One region of the Vibrio ponticus genome, then DNA from elsewhere that is predicted to be linked to it. Evidence: predicted binding sites of a transcription regulator. Region 1 holds the regulator's gene; each other region holds the start of a gene.
What was found. Region 1 encodes CRP, which controls carbon source genes, mostly activating them, when cyclic AMP is high. Its sites were predicted from a motif close to TGTGANNNNNNTCACA; they were not measured.
Positions count from the first base shown of each region.

Region 2: the regulator CRP is predicted to act here: its motif matches at 2,572-2,587, upstream of ectA (diaminobutyrate acetyltransferase).
Region 3: the regulator CRP is predicted to act here: its motif matches at 2,690-2,705, upstream of malT (HTH-type transcriptional regulator MalT).

Region 1 covers NZ_AP019657.1:3,159,027-3,165,083, reverse strand. The annotation lists gene GZN30_RS14285 (TIGR02444 family protein) at 1-193, shown strand, start outside; gene GZN30_RS14280 (hydrolase) at 190-1,164, shown strand; gene GZN30_RS14275 (YheU family protein) at 1,218-1,430, shown strand; gene GZN30_RS14270 (phosphoribulokinase) at 1,623-2,492, shown strand; gene crp (cAMP-activated global transcriptional regulator CRP) at 2,891-3,523, shown strand; gene GZN30_RS14260 (DUF1338 domain-containing protein) at 3,974-4,765, opposite strand; gene astD (succinylglutamate-semialdehyde dehydrogenase) at 4,879-6,057, opposite strand, start outside.
Region 2 covers NZ_AP019658.1:584,490-590,546, reverse strand. The annotation lists gene GZN30_RS17100 (aspartate kinase) at 1-77, opposite strand, end outside; gene GZN30_RS17095 (ectoine synthase) at 235-621, opposite strand; gene ectB (diaminobutyrate--2-oxoglutarate transaminase) at 637-1,905, opposite strand; gene ectA (diaminobutyrate acetyltransferase) at 1,940-2,473, opposite strand; gene GZN30_RS17080 (GGDEF domain-containing protein) at 3,327-4,217, shown strand; gene brnQ (branched-chain amino acid transport system II carrier protein) at 4,277-5,602, opposite strand; gene GZN30_RS17070 (acetate/propionate family kinase) at 6,042-6,057, opposite strand, start outside.
Region 3 covers NZ_AP019658.1:133,225-139,281, reverse strand. The annotation lists gene GZN30_RS15185 (glycogen/starch/alpha-glucan phosphorylase) at 1-2,202, opposite strand, end outside; gene malT (HTH-type transcriptional regulator MalT) at 2,850-5,546, shown strand; gene GZN30_RS15175 (GNAT family N-acetyltransferase) at 5,572-6,051, opposite strand.

The DNA.
Region 1 (6,057 bases):
AACCTTACAATTTGAACTACAACTAGAAAAGCAACAACAGTCAGATTTAGTTGATTGCATCAATGGGCTTACTCTGCACAACGCCGATGATGAGTCCCTAACTCTGCGTTATTGTCGTCAGTTAGATGGAGAGCACCTTTACTCCATTTTCTCTCAACCCTTTGTACCGGATAACCCAACTGACACGCTATGACAAACTTTACTGCTGCCTCGGGCATGACCAATCCCCACATGCAAACTCTAGCGCCACGTTTTATTCGTAAAAAAGCGCTGTTTGAACCCATTTGGCAAACCCTCGATACCCCAGACGGTGATTTTATCGATCTTGCTTGGAGTGAAGATCCCCACTCCGATGCTGCACAAAACAAACCGCTGTTTATTCTGTTTCATGGTTTAGAGGGTTGTTTTTATAGCCCATACGCCAATGGATTGATGTCAGCCTTCGCCAAGCAAGGTTGGCTATCGGTGATGATGCATTTTCGCGGTTGTAGCGGTAAGCCGAATCGCTTGCCACGCGCCTATCACTCCGGTGAAGTAGAAGATGCACGTTTCTTCTTAGAGCACATTGAGCAGCAATTTCCTCAACAGACCAAAGTTGCGGTAGGCATTTCTCTCGGCGGTAATATGCTGGCTAACTATCTAGCTGAGTATGCTGATGAACCACTGCTCAATGCCGCATCGATTATCTCGGCACCACTCGACCTCTCAGCATGCTCAAGTCGTATTGAACAAGGTTTCTCGAAGCTCTACAAAGCCTACTTACTTAAGTCACTCAAGCGTAACGCGCTGCGCAAGCACCATCTACTTAAAGGTGAACTTGGGCTCACCTACCAAACCATTAAGCGCGTGACTAAGTTATACGACTTTGACGATTTGATTACCGCGCCACTGCATGGCTTTAAAGATGCAGAAGATTATTATCAGCGCTGCTCAGGCATCCATCGCCTGCAACAGATCAAACTGCCAACCCAGATCATTCACGCCAAAGATGATCCCTTTATGACTGATGCGGTGATCCCTCACTTTGTGCTGCCTGACAATATCGACTATCGACTGCTGGATAACGGCGGGCACGTCGGCTTTGTCACTGGCTCACTGCTCAAACCAAGATTCTGGCTAGAAGAGATGCTACCCGCTTACTATCAGCCACTAAAAACCGCATAATGTTAGAGCCAGCAAGACTGGCTCTCTCCCAATCATAAAAGTAAGAGGTATTTATGATTATCCCTTGGCAAGAAATTGCTGCCGATACCCTAGACAATTTAATTCGTGAGTTTGTACTACGTGAAGGAACCGACTACGGTGCGGTTGAGGTTTCACTACAAGCTAAAGTCGATCAAGTAAAAGCTCAGCTCGCTTCTGGCGAGGCAGTGATTGTCTATTCTGAGTTGCACGAAACCGTGGATATTCAGCTTAAACAGAAATTCTAATCTCTATGCGGCATAGACACTTCTGTGCCGCTACACCGTATTTTCTTCACCCATGCCCACAGTAGAATCTTTTAAACAAAAAGTTAAAGCATGTTATATTGCTGTGATATCCAAATAAGTCTGCCCAGCGCAGTACTGACTTGGAACAAACATAATTATTAACAGGAACGTTAGTTTTAGACAGGGTTTGTCATGTCAGCAAAGCATCCAATCATTGCCGTCACTGGTTCTTCTGGTGCGGGTACTACCACGACCTCCGAAGCCTTTCGCAAGATGTTCAATATGATGGACATCAAACCCGCCTGGGTTGAGGGGGATAGCTTCCATCGTTTTACACGTCCTGAAATGGATGTGGAGATCCGCAAAGCCCGTGAACAAGGTCGCCATATCAGCTACTTTGGTCCGCAAGCGAACGACTTCCCTGCTCTGGCTGAGTTTTTCCGTCAATACGGTGAAGATGGCAGCGGTAAAGTCCGTCGCTACTTGCACACTTTTGATGAAGCGGTGCCTTACAACCAAATGCCCGGCACTTTTACGCCATGGCAAGAGCTCCCAGAAGACAGTGATGTTCTGTTCTACGAAGGCTTGCATGGCGGCGTGGTGGATGGTGATGTTAATGTGTCTCAACATGTCGACTTTCTGATTGGCATGGTGCCGATCGTCAACCTTGAGTGGATTCAAAAGTTCGTCCGCGATACTCGTGACCGAGGTCATTCTCGTGAAGCGGTCATGGACTCAATTGTTCGCTCAATGGATGATTACCTAAACTACATTACGCCACAATTTTCTCGCACCCATATTAACTTCCAACGTGTGCCGACCGTGGATACCTCCAACCCGCTGGATGCGAAGGGGATTCCAAGCTTAGATGAAAGCTTTGTGGTAATCCGCTTACGTGGCTTCAAAAACGTTGACTATCCCTACCTATTAGCAATGATAGATGGGTCATTCATGTCGCGTCACAACACGCTCGTTGTCCCTGGTGGCAAAATGAGTTTTGCGATGGAACTGATTGTCAGACCGATTCTTCAGCAGTTAATAGAAACGGGCAAAATTGGCTAAATAGCGTAACCCAAGTCACCTAAAAGTGTGAGTATTACTGAGCGAGTCACGTACAAACGACCTAGAGAATACTTACCCCTGGGCGGCATTGTGCCTGTTACCTTTGTGGTAAATCAGGCACCGTGACGAGACTCTGAAGTCCGCGTTTTTAAGTCATTTAGGTAGCGATAAACGCGATTACTTTTCATACCGTGATCATGTGCACGTTTTCGCTTATAAAATAGCACCCTGTACCCGATTAAAATCAAGAAATCCTTTGGGAAAAAGGATACTATTTGAAACCGAAACACAAGATAGCTTGCAGCACTAGTAAAGTGCTCTTATCCTAGTTATCCCCATTTTGGGCTTAGCAACAACATGGAAAGCGCAAGCGTACCCTGCAGAGGAAGTGAGATATTATGGTTCTAGGTAAACCTCAAACCGATCCAACATTAGAGTGGTTCCTTTCACACTGTCATATTCATAAGTACCCATCAAAAAGCACGCTAATTCATGCGGGCGAGAAAGCAGAAACTTTGTACTACATCGTTAAGGGTTCTGTTGCGGTTCTTATCAAGGACGAAGAAGGTAAGGAAATGATCCTTTCTTACCTAAACCAAGGTGATTTCATCGGTGAGCTTGGTCTATTTGAAGAAGATCAAGAGCGCACAGCTTGGGTTCGTGCCAAGTCTCCTTGTGAAGTAGCTGAAATTTCATTTAAGAAATTCCGTCAACTTATCCAAGTAAACCCAGACATTCTTATGCGTCTGTCTTCGCAAATGGCACGTCGCCTACAAGTGACTAGCCAAAAAGTGGGTGACCTAGCATTCCTAGATGTAACTGGTCGTATCGCGCAAACGCTACTAAACCTAGCGAAACAACCTGATGCGATGACTCACCCAGACGGCATGCAAATCAAGATCACACGTCAAGAAATCGGTCAAATCGTTGGCTGTTCTCGTGAAACGGTTGGTCGTATCTTGAAGATGCTAGAAGAGCAGAACCTAATCTCTGCTCACGGTAAAACTATCGTTGTGTACGGCACTCGCTAATTCACACCTGTGAGCGAATAAGATTACAAAAGCCACCCTCGGGTGGCTTTTTTCTTTAGCGGAATCGAGAATTTGGAACGCTTCGCTCCGAGATCGGACTTCGAGATAAAACAACTTAAACCCCGTTCCATACACGAAGCACTCCAATATCTGTCAGCGGCAGCATTCCGTGTGAGAAGCATTCCCGTAGCCGTAAGCGACAGCGTTCCGTGCGCGAAGCATTCCCGCATCCGTAAGCGGCAGCGTTCCGTGCGCAAAGCATTCCCACATCCGTGAGCGGCAGCGTTCCGTGCGCGAAGCATTCCCACCTCCGTAAGCGGCAGCGTTCCGTGCGCGAAGCATTCCCACCTCCGTAAGCGGCAGCGTTCCGTGCGCGAAGCATTCCCACCTCCGTAAGCGGCAGCGTTCCGTGCGCGAAGCATTCCCACCTCCGTAAGCGGCAGCGTTCCGTTATCCGTTGGTACTCTCAAATATCTTATCGGCTGATGCGGCGACAAAGCCGGGGTAAAGCTCACCGTCTGCCATTGGGTAGCGCTTAGCAAACTCGTAGAAACCTCCGGGGATAAGCACTACCCCATCCTCAAATTCCACTTGAACTTTATCTGCCATGGTAGACGATTGTTCGAGCAACACATCGGGGGAACCTTTTACCTCTCCGCCGGATTGGTTAATCACAAAACCACAAGCTTTGAGATAGTCATTCACCTGTTGCACTTGGTCAAACTGATTGAGCTGATTAACACTCACAGTAAAGTGGTTGGCGCCATAACCGTGCGCGGCTAACCACGCGGCGTACTCACTCTCTTGTGCGAGCAGTTGATAATCTTGATGCGTCAATTGCCAAGGACGACCAGCGTACAAAAACTCACTACCTTGCATATCCTCCGCGGATACTTGAGCAACCAACTGTTTGACTATCGTTTGTAGCTGCGCAGAGCACTCTTCGACTTTAAGTTGACTAATAAACACTTTAGGTTGAGTTGGATCAGGGTGTTGATAGTGCTTGGCGACCAGTTTTTTGGCTTCAAACAGATAATCGCCAGCTTCTTGGTAGCCTAACGCTAAGAAAGGTTTAGCTAACACCTCTAACTCAACTGGCGCTAAGTTGAAGGTACGCAGGGCAATGTGGTCATTGATGAGTGGTTCATCTTCTTGCAGCAGCTTATGCACATTACCCGCTGAGGGGCAAAGGCGTGAGGTATAATCTTCCCATAGCGACTGGAACAATGTATCTGGCGTCATAGCGCCTCCTTGTTTCGGTGTAGGGTGTTGTTATTGTTCTTTGAGTAAGTCAATCAAGTGTAGTGTAAGACTAAGTCACTAGAGTATTAACCTATGTGACTTAGTCTAAGTTTTTACAAGATGATACCCGGGCTTAAGCTATCAGGTAACAAGGTTTGCTCACCTTCCATCGAAGCCATTGGGTAGGCGCAGTAGTCAGCCGCGTAATAAGCACTTGGACGCAAGTTACCCGATGCGCCCGGTCCACCAAATGGCGCATCGCCACTGGCTCCGGTTAACTGACGATTACGGTTAACGATACCGGCGCGAATGTGCTCAACAAAATATTCCCACTCCGCGTCATCGGTGGAGACTAACCCTGCCGACAAACCAAAGCGAGTATCATTGGCGAACTCTACCGCTTGCTCAATGCCTTGATAGCGAATCACTTGCAGTAAAGGACCGAAATACTCTTCATCTGGCAACGATTCGACAGCTGTTACATCAATGATGCCCGGTGAAACAAACGCGCATGAACCTAACTTTGCTTCAATGAGACTTTCACCACCGAGTGACTGCAGGTTTTGCTGAGCATCGAGGATTATGTTCGCTGCCGCTTGAGAGATCTGTGGTCCCATAAAAGGCGCCGGGTCGGCAAAAGGTTGATCAACACGAATATTACGCGTGGCTTCGACCAGTCTCACCAGCAGTTGGTCACCTTTATCACCGCTTGGTATATAAAGTCGGCGCGCACAGGTGCAACGCTGACCAGCACTGATAAATGCGGATTGGATAATGGTATAGACGGTCGCATCAAGATCGCCGTACTGCTCTGAAATCACCATCGGGTTGTTACCGCCCATCTCCAGCGCCAGCATTTTATCTGGCTGACCTGCAAACTGGCGATGCAGTAAGTGTCCAGTATTGGCGCTACCGGTAAACAACAGCCCATCAATCCCTTTTGATTCAGCGAGCGCGATCCCGGTCTCTTTGCCGCCTTGAACTAAGTTAATCACGCCATCAGGCAAACCCGCTTTCTGCCAAAGTTTCATCGCCAGTTCACCCGTCCACGGAGTTTGCTCCGACGGCTTAAACACCACGGTATTACCGGCTAACAGCGCAGGAACGATATGCCCATTGGGTAAATGGGCAGGAAAATTATAAGGACCAAAAACTGCCATAACGCCTAACGGTCTGTGACGCAGCACGATTTGATTACCTGCCGCCTCACGTTGCGACTCACCCGTGCGCTGATGATAAGCTCGAATTGAAATGGCAATTTTACCCGCCATAGCCGCCGCTTCCGTACGCGT
Region 2 (6,057 bases), on a different replicon from region 1:
CGAAGAATAATATTGTCTAGCACTGCGTCAAAAGCAGACATAGATGTACCGCCGATTTTTTCTACGGTATAAGTCATGGACTGTCCTTAGTCGAATTATTAAATTGAATCACTTAATTAAACTGGTTAAGCAAATTGATTAAGTGATTCAACGCCTGAGTTAAAAACAAAATTGGGATAAAAACAGTGAGGCTTAATCGCCTCACCGTTTCAGACAAAGTTAGCTTTTGATTCATTAATCAATCAGAGGGTATACACCGTTTTCGTCGTGAGTCTCTGCGCCTGTGATTGGTGGATTAAACACGCATGCCATCACCATAGGGGTATCTTTGTAAGCACGGAGATAGTGCTCGTCATGCTTATCCAGAATATAGAGCGTACCTGGTTTAATCGGGTAAGTCTCACCGCCCACCACTTCAATTTCGCCTTCCCCACTCATGCAGTAAACCGACTCCAAGTGGTTTTGATAGTGAATATGGGTTTCAGTATTCTCAAAGATAGTCGTGATATGGAACGAAAAACCCATCTTGTCATCTTTAAGCAGCATACGAACACTTTCCCACGTTTCTGATGCTACGCGACGTTCGCTATTACGGCATTCCTCTAGCGTTCTAACAATCATGATTATTTCCTATTTTTAAGATGCTTTTTTGAAGTGTTTCTGCGCGATGGACTCAACGGCTTGCTCGAAAATCGCGAGACCTTGTCCAAGTTCAGACTCAGTGATGGTTAGCGGGCAGAAAAATTTCACCACTTCATCGTTAGGACCTGCGGTTTCGATGATCATACCGTTAGCAAAACACGCTTTGGCAATATCGCCAGCAAGAGCGCCATTTTGACATTCAATGCCAATCATCATTCCGCGCCCTTTCTGTTGTACAAACAGTTCAGGGAAGCGCTTAAGTTGCTTTTCAATCACCTCAGTAACCTGTTGTGAACTGCGCGCAATGTGCTTTTCTAACGCGTTATCTGACCAATATAGCTCTAACGCTTTTGCGGCTGTTACGAAGGCGTGGTTGTTGCCACGAAAAGTACCGTTGTGTTCACCCGGTTTCCAAATATCTAACTCAGGTTTAAGCAGCACAACTGCCATCGGTAAACCATAGCCACCGATTGATTTTGACAAGGTCACAATATCAGGTTGAATACCCGCTGGTTCAAAGCTAAAGAAGGTACCTGTGCGACCGCACCCCGCTTGAATATCATCGACAATCAGCAAGATATCGTTAGCCTTACAGATCTTGCTTAGACGTTGAAGCCATGCATTAGAAGCGACATTAAGCCCCCCCTCGCCTTGCACCGTTTCCAAAAGTACTGCCGCTGGCTTATCCATGCCCGCTGAATTATCGTTAAGCATGGTTTCAAACAACGCTAACCCATCCACACCTGCATATCCTTCAAAAGGAATCCGCGTAATACCTGACAAGCTACCTTGTGGCGCGCCTTGACGGTGGTGCTGATTACCAGTGGCGGCAAGCGCACCTGCCGTACAGCCGTGGAAACCGTTAGTAAAGGCGACTACGCTACTGCGCCCTTTGGCTTTTTTAGCCAGCTTTAGTGCTGCCTCTACTGCGTTCGTACCAGTCGGTCCAGTAAACTGCACTTTGTAATCTAGGTTTCTTGGCTCAAGAATGACGTTTTTCAGCACTTGTAGGAAATTAGCTTTCGCCTCAGAGTGCATATCCAAGCCATGAGTAATGCCATCCGCCAAAATATATTCAACTAGCGCTTGTTTTAGCTCTGGATTGTTGTGACCGTAATTTAAAGAACCTGCTCCGGCAAGAAAATCCAAGTAACGCTCGCCGTTTTCCGTCTCTAACCAACTACCTTGTGCTTTGGTGAAAACCACGGGAAAACTGTTCGAGTACGAACGAACCTTAGATTCTTGCTTGTTAAAAATGTCCATAATAAGACCGTATCTTTCCTAGTTAAAATTGAAGTTATTTGGTGGGAATGCGATAGAGGTATTCAGTGTCGTGCTTACCTTTAAAGTGGGCTTGTTCGTCTAAGAAGATCGTCACATCTCCTTGTCCGCCTTGGCTGGCATCGAACTTTTCAAATAACGCCCAAGAAGCCTTGTTTGACTTAGTAATAGTGGTTTCTATCGCTTTAATATTCTCTAAACCGTCTCTGGCTAGCAGAGCGTTTAACATGCGGGATGCGAGACCTTTGCCTCGAAAATCTGGAGAGACAGCTACTTGCCAGACAAAAAGCACATCTTGCTGATCTGGCTTGCGGTAAGCAGAGATGAAACCGCCAACACGGTTGTCTTGCTCAACCAAAATACAGGTATTGCTGAAATGAGTAGCTTGTAAGAAGTTGCAGTATGAAGAATTGGTGTCTAAAGGCGGACAAGCCGCTATCAAACTAAAAATACTATCTCCATCGGTGACATTAGGTTCACGAAATATCAATTGTTTACTTAGTTTGGTTTTCGTATCCGGCGAATCCAACCAAGGTTCTACTGTAATCATGTTAGAAACTTTCCTTAGAGCTCTAATCAAAATCCCTTATTATTATGCGCACCAAAGGGAGGCAAAAATCAAATTTTTGCTCAAATAAGGGGCATTAATGTGATATTACTCGCATAAAAGTAGGTGATTTTAGTTTGAACTCTAACTTAAATGAATCACTAATCCGTTAAGATCCCCTATGTCGTGAGTAAGTAAATTACATGTACCTGCTAACAAGTAAGAATGTGGAGCGGTAGCTATCAAAGCAACAATCTAAATAAACAGATTTGCGCATATCCGATAGGATTCTAAAACACTTGCTTACAATAAAATGACTACCACCATTAATATTAATAATCGATTTAATAGCAATTTGTGATATTAATGCAGCTACCTATGCGCTCTAGCGATTACTATGAATATTTTTATAAATCATAATGTAATCGATATCATGACAATTTTCACAAAGTTACTTTTCGCTATTGATCAAAAGTCTTAATTCTTCGACAACATAATGTTGAACCACCCCACACTTTTGCGTAATAGATCACGAATTAGCGGCAATTTAATATTATTTTATCTATCTGAATGTGAGGTTAACCCTACATATTCTTATGTTTTAAACTTTATAAAATAATAATAAATTACTAGGTCAGTTTTCATGAGTACACGTCAAACTCGATATAATAAAGAAATAGACATCTTGCATGATATTTCCTATCTATTAGGGCGCGCAGAATCCAATGACGAGATGTATAGAATTGCGGTCGAACATGCGATAGTTAATCTAACTATTGATAGGTTAGCGATCTTTCTAATCACGGGAGACAACCAAGTTCAAGGCACCTATGGCACTGATACTGAAGGCAATGTCGTGGATGAGCGCTGGTTTACTTCCACCATTGATGAACATGTATTTGCTTCTGAGATGATTCGTAACCGTACCTTTATCGGCTTTCAGCAACACACCTCTTTATTACACAATTTTGCGAATGTGGGTATCGGTTGGAACGGCTATGTCACCCTTTGGGATGGCAATGAAGCCATTGGTTGGATAGCGTGTGACAACTTAATCACTGCAACGCCATTAAAACCCTCGCAAGTTAATATTCTCAAGATGCTTGGTTTTATCATTTCGCAAAATATTGTACGAAGAAAGTATCAAGATCAGTTAATTATTGCAAATAAAGAACTTGAATTAAAAAACAAAGAACTAGAATATTTAACATCAAAACTTGAGCAACTTGTTTTTATTGATCCTCTAACAATGATTGCCAATCGAAGAGCACTACAACGATATTTAGACGATACTGCAGCCAGCTCTAAAAATAACTACTCTTCTTTATCGATACTCATGCTGGATATCGATAATTTCAAGTCAATTAATGATAAATATGGTCATTTGGAAGGCGATCAATGTTTGGTCGCTATCGCCAATCGATTGAAGACCATTGTAAAGACACAGGATTTCATTCTCGCTCGCTATGGCGGAGAAGAATTCATCTTCGCATTTGTAGGCTTAACAGAAGCGCAATTAAAAATGATCGCTGAGGAGATCTTAGTTGCAGTGCGTGAGCTCAAGATCACTAACTCAAATAGCCAAAACGTGCACTCTCTAACCCTAAGTGTGGGGGCTGCATACTCTCCGATATTGCAAGATATTAGTTATATCGAGCTCATTCAAGCAGCTGATAGCGCGCTATATCAAGCCAAAAGCGGCGGAAAAGATCGCATCATTTTCGCTCAGCAGATTACTGTCGCTTAATTAATGAGACTTCCCTCAAGCGCCTCAGGGAAGTCTCTAGTTCTTATCCGTTTACACGCTTAACGATTGGTCTTAACTGCGATATCTAGCTCTGCAGTTTGCGTTTCGATTTGGCGCGACAGTTTCCACTTTGATACGGCGATTAACGCAACAACAGGCATAAACCAACTCGCATGCGCACTAAACAGCGGTAAGTATTGGTTTAATAGTGATGCCAAGGAGTCAGGCAGCATCTCAAGAATGCTTAACGCATCAATAGAACCCAACAGCAAACTGATTGCCACTACCGCAACATACGCAAACCAATTCGCTCGATCCGTCGGGATGACAAGTGCCGTCAAAACCAGCGCGATAGCAACTGGGCACAAAATTAGAATTGCAGGCAAACTCACCGCAAGGATCTGGTTCAAACCAAAGTTAGCAATCACGCCAGTAAGCACGACAACAATCACTGCCGTTAGTGAGAACGGTGAGTTAAAGGTTTGCTGATAGTACTCAGCGCAAGCGTTAGTCAGACCTACCGTCGTGGTTAGACACGCCATGATGATGATGCCCGAAAGTAAAACTAAACCAAACGTACCAAATACTTCTGCTGCGTAACGAGTTAGAAGCTCACCACCATTAGTCACACCCTCTGCAATGCTTGCCGACGTAGCACCAACGTAAGCCATCGCAAGGTAGCAACCTGACATCAATAGTGCGTAAACCAAGGTTACTTTTAACGTCACTTTAAAAATCGATTTTGAAGTCACATGACCTTTGTCAGTGATCGCTTTGATGATCACCCAACCAAAACCAACCGCAGCGATCGCATCCATGGTCATATAGCCTTGAATTAAGCCACTGGTTAATGCTTGTTGCTGATAATCCATCGTCGGCGTACTCAACTCGCCTAAAGGCATCACTAACGCCGCTAGAGCCAGCGCCGCCAGCATCAATACCAACATTGGTGTCATAAATTTGCCGATATAGTCAACCAACTTGCCACGCTGTAGTGCCAATACCAATGTCAGGGCAACAAAGATGAATGAGAACAGCGCCAGATAATCACCAGAAACAAATGGCTTAATACCCATTTCGTAGGCAACGGTTACCGCTCGTGGCATCGCAAAAGCAGGACCCACCGCAGTAAACAGCAGCACCCAGAAGCCTGTCGCAATCGGTTTAGGTAACGCTTGGGTCAGTTGAGCACTATCGCTCAAACGACCAAAAACAATTAAGGTAAGCGCGGGTAATCCCACCGCAGTGATCAGAAACCCTGCCATAGCGGGCAAATACTGTGTGCCAGCTTCTAAACCTAAGAAAGGTGGAAAAATGATGTTCCCCGCGCCAAGAAACATGGCAAATGTCATCAAACCTATCGCTAACGAACTTTGATTTTTCAATGTACAGTCCTCGTACGATTAGACATTACTCTAATCTTTTTTGTAATGGACCGTCAGCTGGCTGGGGGGAAAATAAGGGTATTAACGATGTGGAATCTCTCCGTCAGCCTGGCTGACGGGAAATTGCCGCCAGCCTAGTTAATAATGACTAGAATGACGACTGAAACAGTTGATGTTAGACGTGACAAAGCACAACGCGTTGCTCGGCGAAAAGCGGCAGTGTGGTGTGCTAATAGTAAAGGCATGGATATGTCCTAGTGATATGTTACGTCTACGGGACCAATATAGAGCCAATAATTTACAAAGTAAACCACTTACAGACAGAAAAGTTACATTTTCTTTTTGTGCCAGTTTTACTCTCTAAAATTTCACCTGCAAAAAGAAAAGCCCTTTCCATGCGGAAAGGGCTTCGACTTATTTCCCAAAAATGAGTAGATTTTTATAGCAGTTCTACT
Region 3 (6,057 bases), on a different replicon from region 1:
AAATTCATCACCAATCAGGAGATCGAGCGACGCTTTTAGCAATGGGTCAGCATTGTAGTAAGCATATGGGTTGTAACCAGAGGCATGTAGGCGTTCAACTTCATCGACTTCTAGACCAAAGATGTAGATGTTGTCATCGCCCACTTCTTCGCGAATTTCGACGTTCGCCCCATCCATAGTTCCGATGGTTAAGGCACCATTAAGCGCCATTTTCATATTACCGGTACCCGACGCTTCTTTACCCGCTGTGGAGATCTGCTCTGATACATCCGCCGCTGGAATAATGATTTCTGCCATACTGACGCGGTAATCCGGCAAGAACACCACTTTGAGCTTGTTGTTGATGCGAGGGTCGCTGTTTACCTTCTCGGCAATCTTATTGATTGCATAGATGATTTGCTTAGCCAAGTGATAACCCGGTGCCGCTTTGGCAGCAAAGATAAACACGCGAGGCGCCATATCGAAATCAGCATCATTCAGCAGGCGATGGTAAAGCGACAAAATATGCAACATATTCAAATGTTGGCGTTTATATTCATGTAAACGCTTGATCTGCACATCAAAGATCGCATTGGTATCGAGCTCGATGTCCATGTTGGCTTTTACCCAATCCGCTAAACGCTGCTTATTGGCTTTCTTCACCGCCATAAACTGCTGCTGAAATTCTGCATCATCGGCGTATTGAGAAATCGCCTCGAGTTGGTCAAGATCCGCAGCCCACTGGTCGCCTATCTTGTCCGTAATCAATTGACTTAGTCCTGGGTTACAGAACTTCAACCAACGACGCGGCGTGATGCCGTTAGTCACATTCTGTAAGCGATTCGGATACAATTCATGGAACTCAGGGAATAGATCGCGCTTAACCAATTCTGAGTGCAAGGCGGCAACGCCATTGACAGCATAAGAGCCAACGACACACAGGTTCGCCATACGCACCATGCGGTGGAAGCCTTCTTGAATGATAGAAAGCTTGCGCTGCTTTGAAACATCGCCTGGCCACTTCTCACGCACTTCTTTTAGGAACAAGTGGTTGATGTGGTAAATGATTTCCATATGGCGAGGCAGTAGACGTTGAATCAGTGATTCACTCCAAGTCTCAAGCGCCTCAGGCAATAGCGTATGGTTGGTGTAGGCAAACGTTTTTGAACAAATCGCCCACGCTTCATCCCAACCCATGCCTTTCTCATCAACAAAAATACGCATCAGTTCAGGAATAGCGATGGTTGGGTGAGTATCGTTAAGTTGAATGGTTTCGTATTTCGGCAACGAAGCTAAGGTATGACCCGCTTCTTCATGGCGACGCAAGATATCGCGCACAGAGGCTGCGCTATGGAAGTATTGCTGCATTAAACGCAGCGTTTTACCCTTCTCATGGTTATCATTTGGATAAAGAACTTTAGTAATGTTACCCGCATCGATCAGCGCATGCTGCGCTTCAAAATAGTTACCGTTGTTGAAACTCTCAAGTGAGAATGGCGCGATAGCTCGGCACTCCCACAAGCGCAATGGATAAACCGTATCGCTCTGATAACCAACAATTGGAATATCCCACGGCATTGCTTTTACGGTCATGCCCGGCACCCAACGGCGCACTTCACGACCATTATCCTGACTCACTTCAACGTGACCGTAAAAGCCAATTTCTTGTGCCAGTTCAGGACGAGCAATTTCCCATGGATACCCTTCTACACCACGCCATGCATCGGGTGCTTCTTTTTGATGGCATTGCTCAAAAGATTGTTTGAACAAACCGTATTCGTAGTGCAAACCATAGCCCACAGTTGGGAATTCTTGTGCGGCAAGCGAGTCCATAAAACAAGCGGCAAGACGCCCCAAGCCACCGTTACCTAAGGAAGGGTCGCGCTCTTCTTCCAATAGGTCAGTCAAGTTTTGTCCCAGCTCTTCCATCGCTTGAGAAATTGGCTCATATAAGCCCATGCTAATCAGGTTATTACCCGTTAAGCGACCAATCAAAAACTCAAGTGACAAATAGTTCACACTTTTAGCGTTACGGATTTTGTCATCTTGTTCGGTTTCTAACAGGTCAAAGGTTGTCAATTCTGCGAGGGCACGCCCCATCGCCAAATACCAAGCGCGGCTTGACGCTTTTTCAATGGTGGTGGCGTAAGTTGAGCTAAGGTGTTTTTTTACACTGTTTTGGAATGAAGCTTTATCGAAATGGATCTGCTGTGTCGGTTTCATCGTTGAAATCTCTCTCGTTTCCCTGTCATAACCCAGTTAATAAGCAATTCTTGGGCAGTACTGAGCCTAAACAACTAAACGTTACGGTCGGTCGCACTACAGAAGTAAAAGCTAGCCGTTAAGCTAGTTACATCGAGTGGTGCCACGATCCCAACCATAACTTCAAATAGGATAGTCGTATCTTGCTTAGGCATAAGCGGGGATACATCATCCTAGAGCTTCAACCCGTAAGGTGGAGATTGGGGGGCGTAGTGGGCTTAAAACCAAACAACACGTGACCAATATCACTCTTAGGCTAACTCAGTCACCCAACTCAGTGATACGTATCACTTAAAACTGCTACTTTCATTCCAGACTACTCAGCCGTTCCGCCTGATAACCGAACCAGACTAATCCCCAAATTCGTGAATTTGATCAACAAAGTGCCTCTCTGTAATTCAGTTATTAGCGATAAATTGTGCTTACTTTCTGCCTTACAGAGCCAATAAGTGACAGCCATCACATAACTAAGGCGTAGAGAGTAATAAAGCGTGAGGTAGCCGTTGTTCTAATTCATCACCACTGAGCAGCAATACATCTAATGCTGCTTTATCGCGTAACATAAGCTAAAACACACTCAATTTATCGAGTATAAGGATCAAAACAGGATGTGGATTCCTTCTAAACTCAGTCGCCCAAGCTACACCATGTCGCTGATTGCGCGTGAAAGAATCAAGCAACGCTTAACGCTAAATAAACCACACAAACTGATATTGCTACGGGCACCCGCTGGCTATGGCAAAACTGCTCTAGCAGTACAGTTCGTTGAAGTAGAAAAGAGTGTCGGTTGGTACAACATAGACGAAAATGACAACCTACCTTACCGTTTTGCTGGTTACTTTGTTGCAGCATTGAATGAGGCGACGAGCCAATCCTGTAAATCCACCCTCAAATTAGCCGAGCAAAACCCGCAACTGAGCGTCATGGAGCTGCTTACAGATGCGCTCAAGCAGATCAGTAAACACAAAGCCAACAGTTATCTAGTGCTTGATGACTTCCATCATATTCAAGACCCAGAAATACATCAGGCAATGAAATATTTCATTAAACTCATGCCAGATAACCTCACGCTACTTATCACCAGTCGCTCAATGCCACCTCTGGGTATATCCAACCTACGTATTCACGGATTAGTCATTGAAATTGAACAGAATATGTTGGCTTTTGATGTAGAAGAGACGCGAGCTTTCCTTGAGCAGCGAATTGACACCCCGCTTGAAGCAGGCAAAGTGGAGCAATTGTTTGATTACGTAGAAGGTTGGCCTTCCGCACTTGAGCTAATCGCATGGCAAACCCGCTATCAAAACCACTCATCGCTTGCCGCAAACACGCAGCCTAGCGAGCTCAATCAAACACATTTGTGGGAATATTTAATAGAGGAAGTGTTTGCCAATACCGACCAAGATACTCAGCGGTTCTTATTGCAATGTTCGGTACTCGATAGATTCAACCATACCCTTGCGGCGATAGTGACAAAACGCAGTGATGCGCAAAGTATGATTGAAAACCTGCAACGCTTTGGGCTGTTTATTCAACCGATTCAGGAGCAATATAACTGGTTTCGCTTCCACAGCCTGTTCAAAGAATTTTTGGTCCACGAAAGGAAAGTCCAACTCATTGACCAAGAGTTAGTCCTGCATCAAACTGCCGCGCAAGCTTGGCTAGCACACGCTAATCCCAAGCAAGCACTCTGGCATGCAGAACAAGCCGATTGTGAACAAATGCTCGTCGAGATATTGCAGCAATCAGGTTGGCAGTTATTTAACAGTGGTGAACTCGAGTATTTACAGCAAATATTAAGTCATTTGAGTAGCGAGCAAATCTATCGTAATGCCACCTTGTGTCTGCTGCATGCATGGATCGCACAAAGCCAACAACGCCATGAAGACGTTGAGTTGATTTTACATCATGCAGATTCCTCCCATCTCGCAACAAATAACAGCGATATTGGCGAATTTAACGCTTTAAAGGCGCAGATTGCTGTCAGCAAAAATCAACCAGAACTTGCGTTACAACTCGCCGAATTAGCCTTGAGCCAGGTTGATGGGCAAGCTTTCCATAGCCGTATTGTCGCCACGTCTGTTATTGGCGAAGTCAATCATGTGTTGGGCTACCTTGACCGCGCATTACCTTTGATGCAGCAAACCGAAAAACTCGCACGACAATATCAAGTTCATCACCAAGCGCTTTGGGCTATTGCTCAACAGAGTGAAATTCTGGTGGCAAAAGGCTATCTGCAAGCTGCATTTGATGTGCAGGAAAGCGGCTTTAAATTGATTGAAGATCAGCATTTGAACCAAGACCCTCTGTACGAGTTTTTGCTGCGCGTGCGCGCCCAATTACTCTTTAGTTGGAATCGTCTAGAAGAGGCGGAGGAATATGCACAGCAGGCGTTCTCATTAACTAAACAGATGCCTGATAAGTTGCAGTTGCAGAGCTATTCTTTATTAGCTCGCATTGCCATCTGCCGCGGGGAATTAGATAAAGCCGCCAAGTATGTGCTCGAAATTGAACTGCGCCTTGCCCAAGCCTTTTATCATACCGACGCAACGGCGAGTGCTGAGCTTTGTTTACTGCTGTTTTGGCAGGCAAAGCAAGATGGCACCAGCATTCAGCTTTGGCTAGAGAAAGCCTCTCCAATCGAGCAAGCATGCAATCATTTTACCCAGCAGCATGGGCGCAACATCGCTCGCGCGCAGACGTTGCTCAAACAACATAGCCAAGCGACTGACACACTGAACCTGCTCAAGGATGCGGCGCTACAACACAACTTGGTGGCGGACACCAGCCGTAATGCAATCTTACGCGCAGTAATCAACCTTGCGGCTGACAAGCCATCGGTCACCATTGAAAGCTTGAAGCAAGCGCTACTTCTGACCAATCAAACCGGCATCGTTGGTGACTTTCTTTACGATATTGAAGCGCTCACGCCACTGCTAGAGCAACACAGTTTCCTGGCAGAACTTGATGACCTCACTCGTTACCGTGTCAATCAACTGCTGAAGTCGGTCAATCTGGCGCAGCGCTCACGCGCAAACCATTTTGACGAAGGGTTTGTTGACCGATTGGTGCATCACCCTCAAGTTCCAGAACTGGTGCGTAATAGCCCGCTCACGCAGCGAGAATGGCAAGTGTTAGGCTTGATCTATTCTGGCTTAACCAATGAACAAATTGCGCACGAATTGGACGTGGCAGGCACCACAATTAAAACCCATATCCGTAACTTGTATCAGAAGTTGAATATCGCCAATCGCAAGCAAGCAATCGCGACCGCAGAGAATTTAATCAAGATTGTGGGCAACTAAAAACGCAGCATTTCGCTGCGTTTGACTAATCTTGCTCGGCAAAGCAAGTCAAGCGGTCACCATCTAAACGATATGTGCGCCATTCACTCTGCTCTTGTGCGCCTATAGAGTGGTAAAAATCAATCGCTGGTTGATTCCAATCTAGCACTGCCCATTCAAAACGTGCACAGTTGTTCTCTAACGCCATCTTTGCCAGCGTTTTCATGATTAATCGCCCAGCACCAGAGCCGCGATGGTCTGGTGTCACGTACAAGTCTTCCAAGTACAGTCCATACTTGCCCATCCAAGTGGAATAGTTGAAGAAGTAGACCGCAAAACCAACTGCTTCTCCGTGATGTTCACAGATCAACCCCATAGCTGTGGCATCATCAGAAAACAAGCTTGTACGTATATCGTCTTCGGTGGCTTTAACATGATGAGAGGCTCGCTCGTAATCCGCGAGCTCATGAATAAATCGGTAAATGGTCGCGACATCGGCTTCCGTAGCAGATCGCATTTTGAACATGATGAC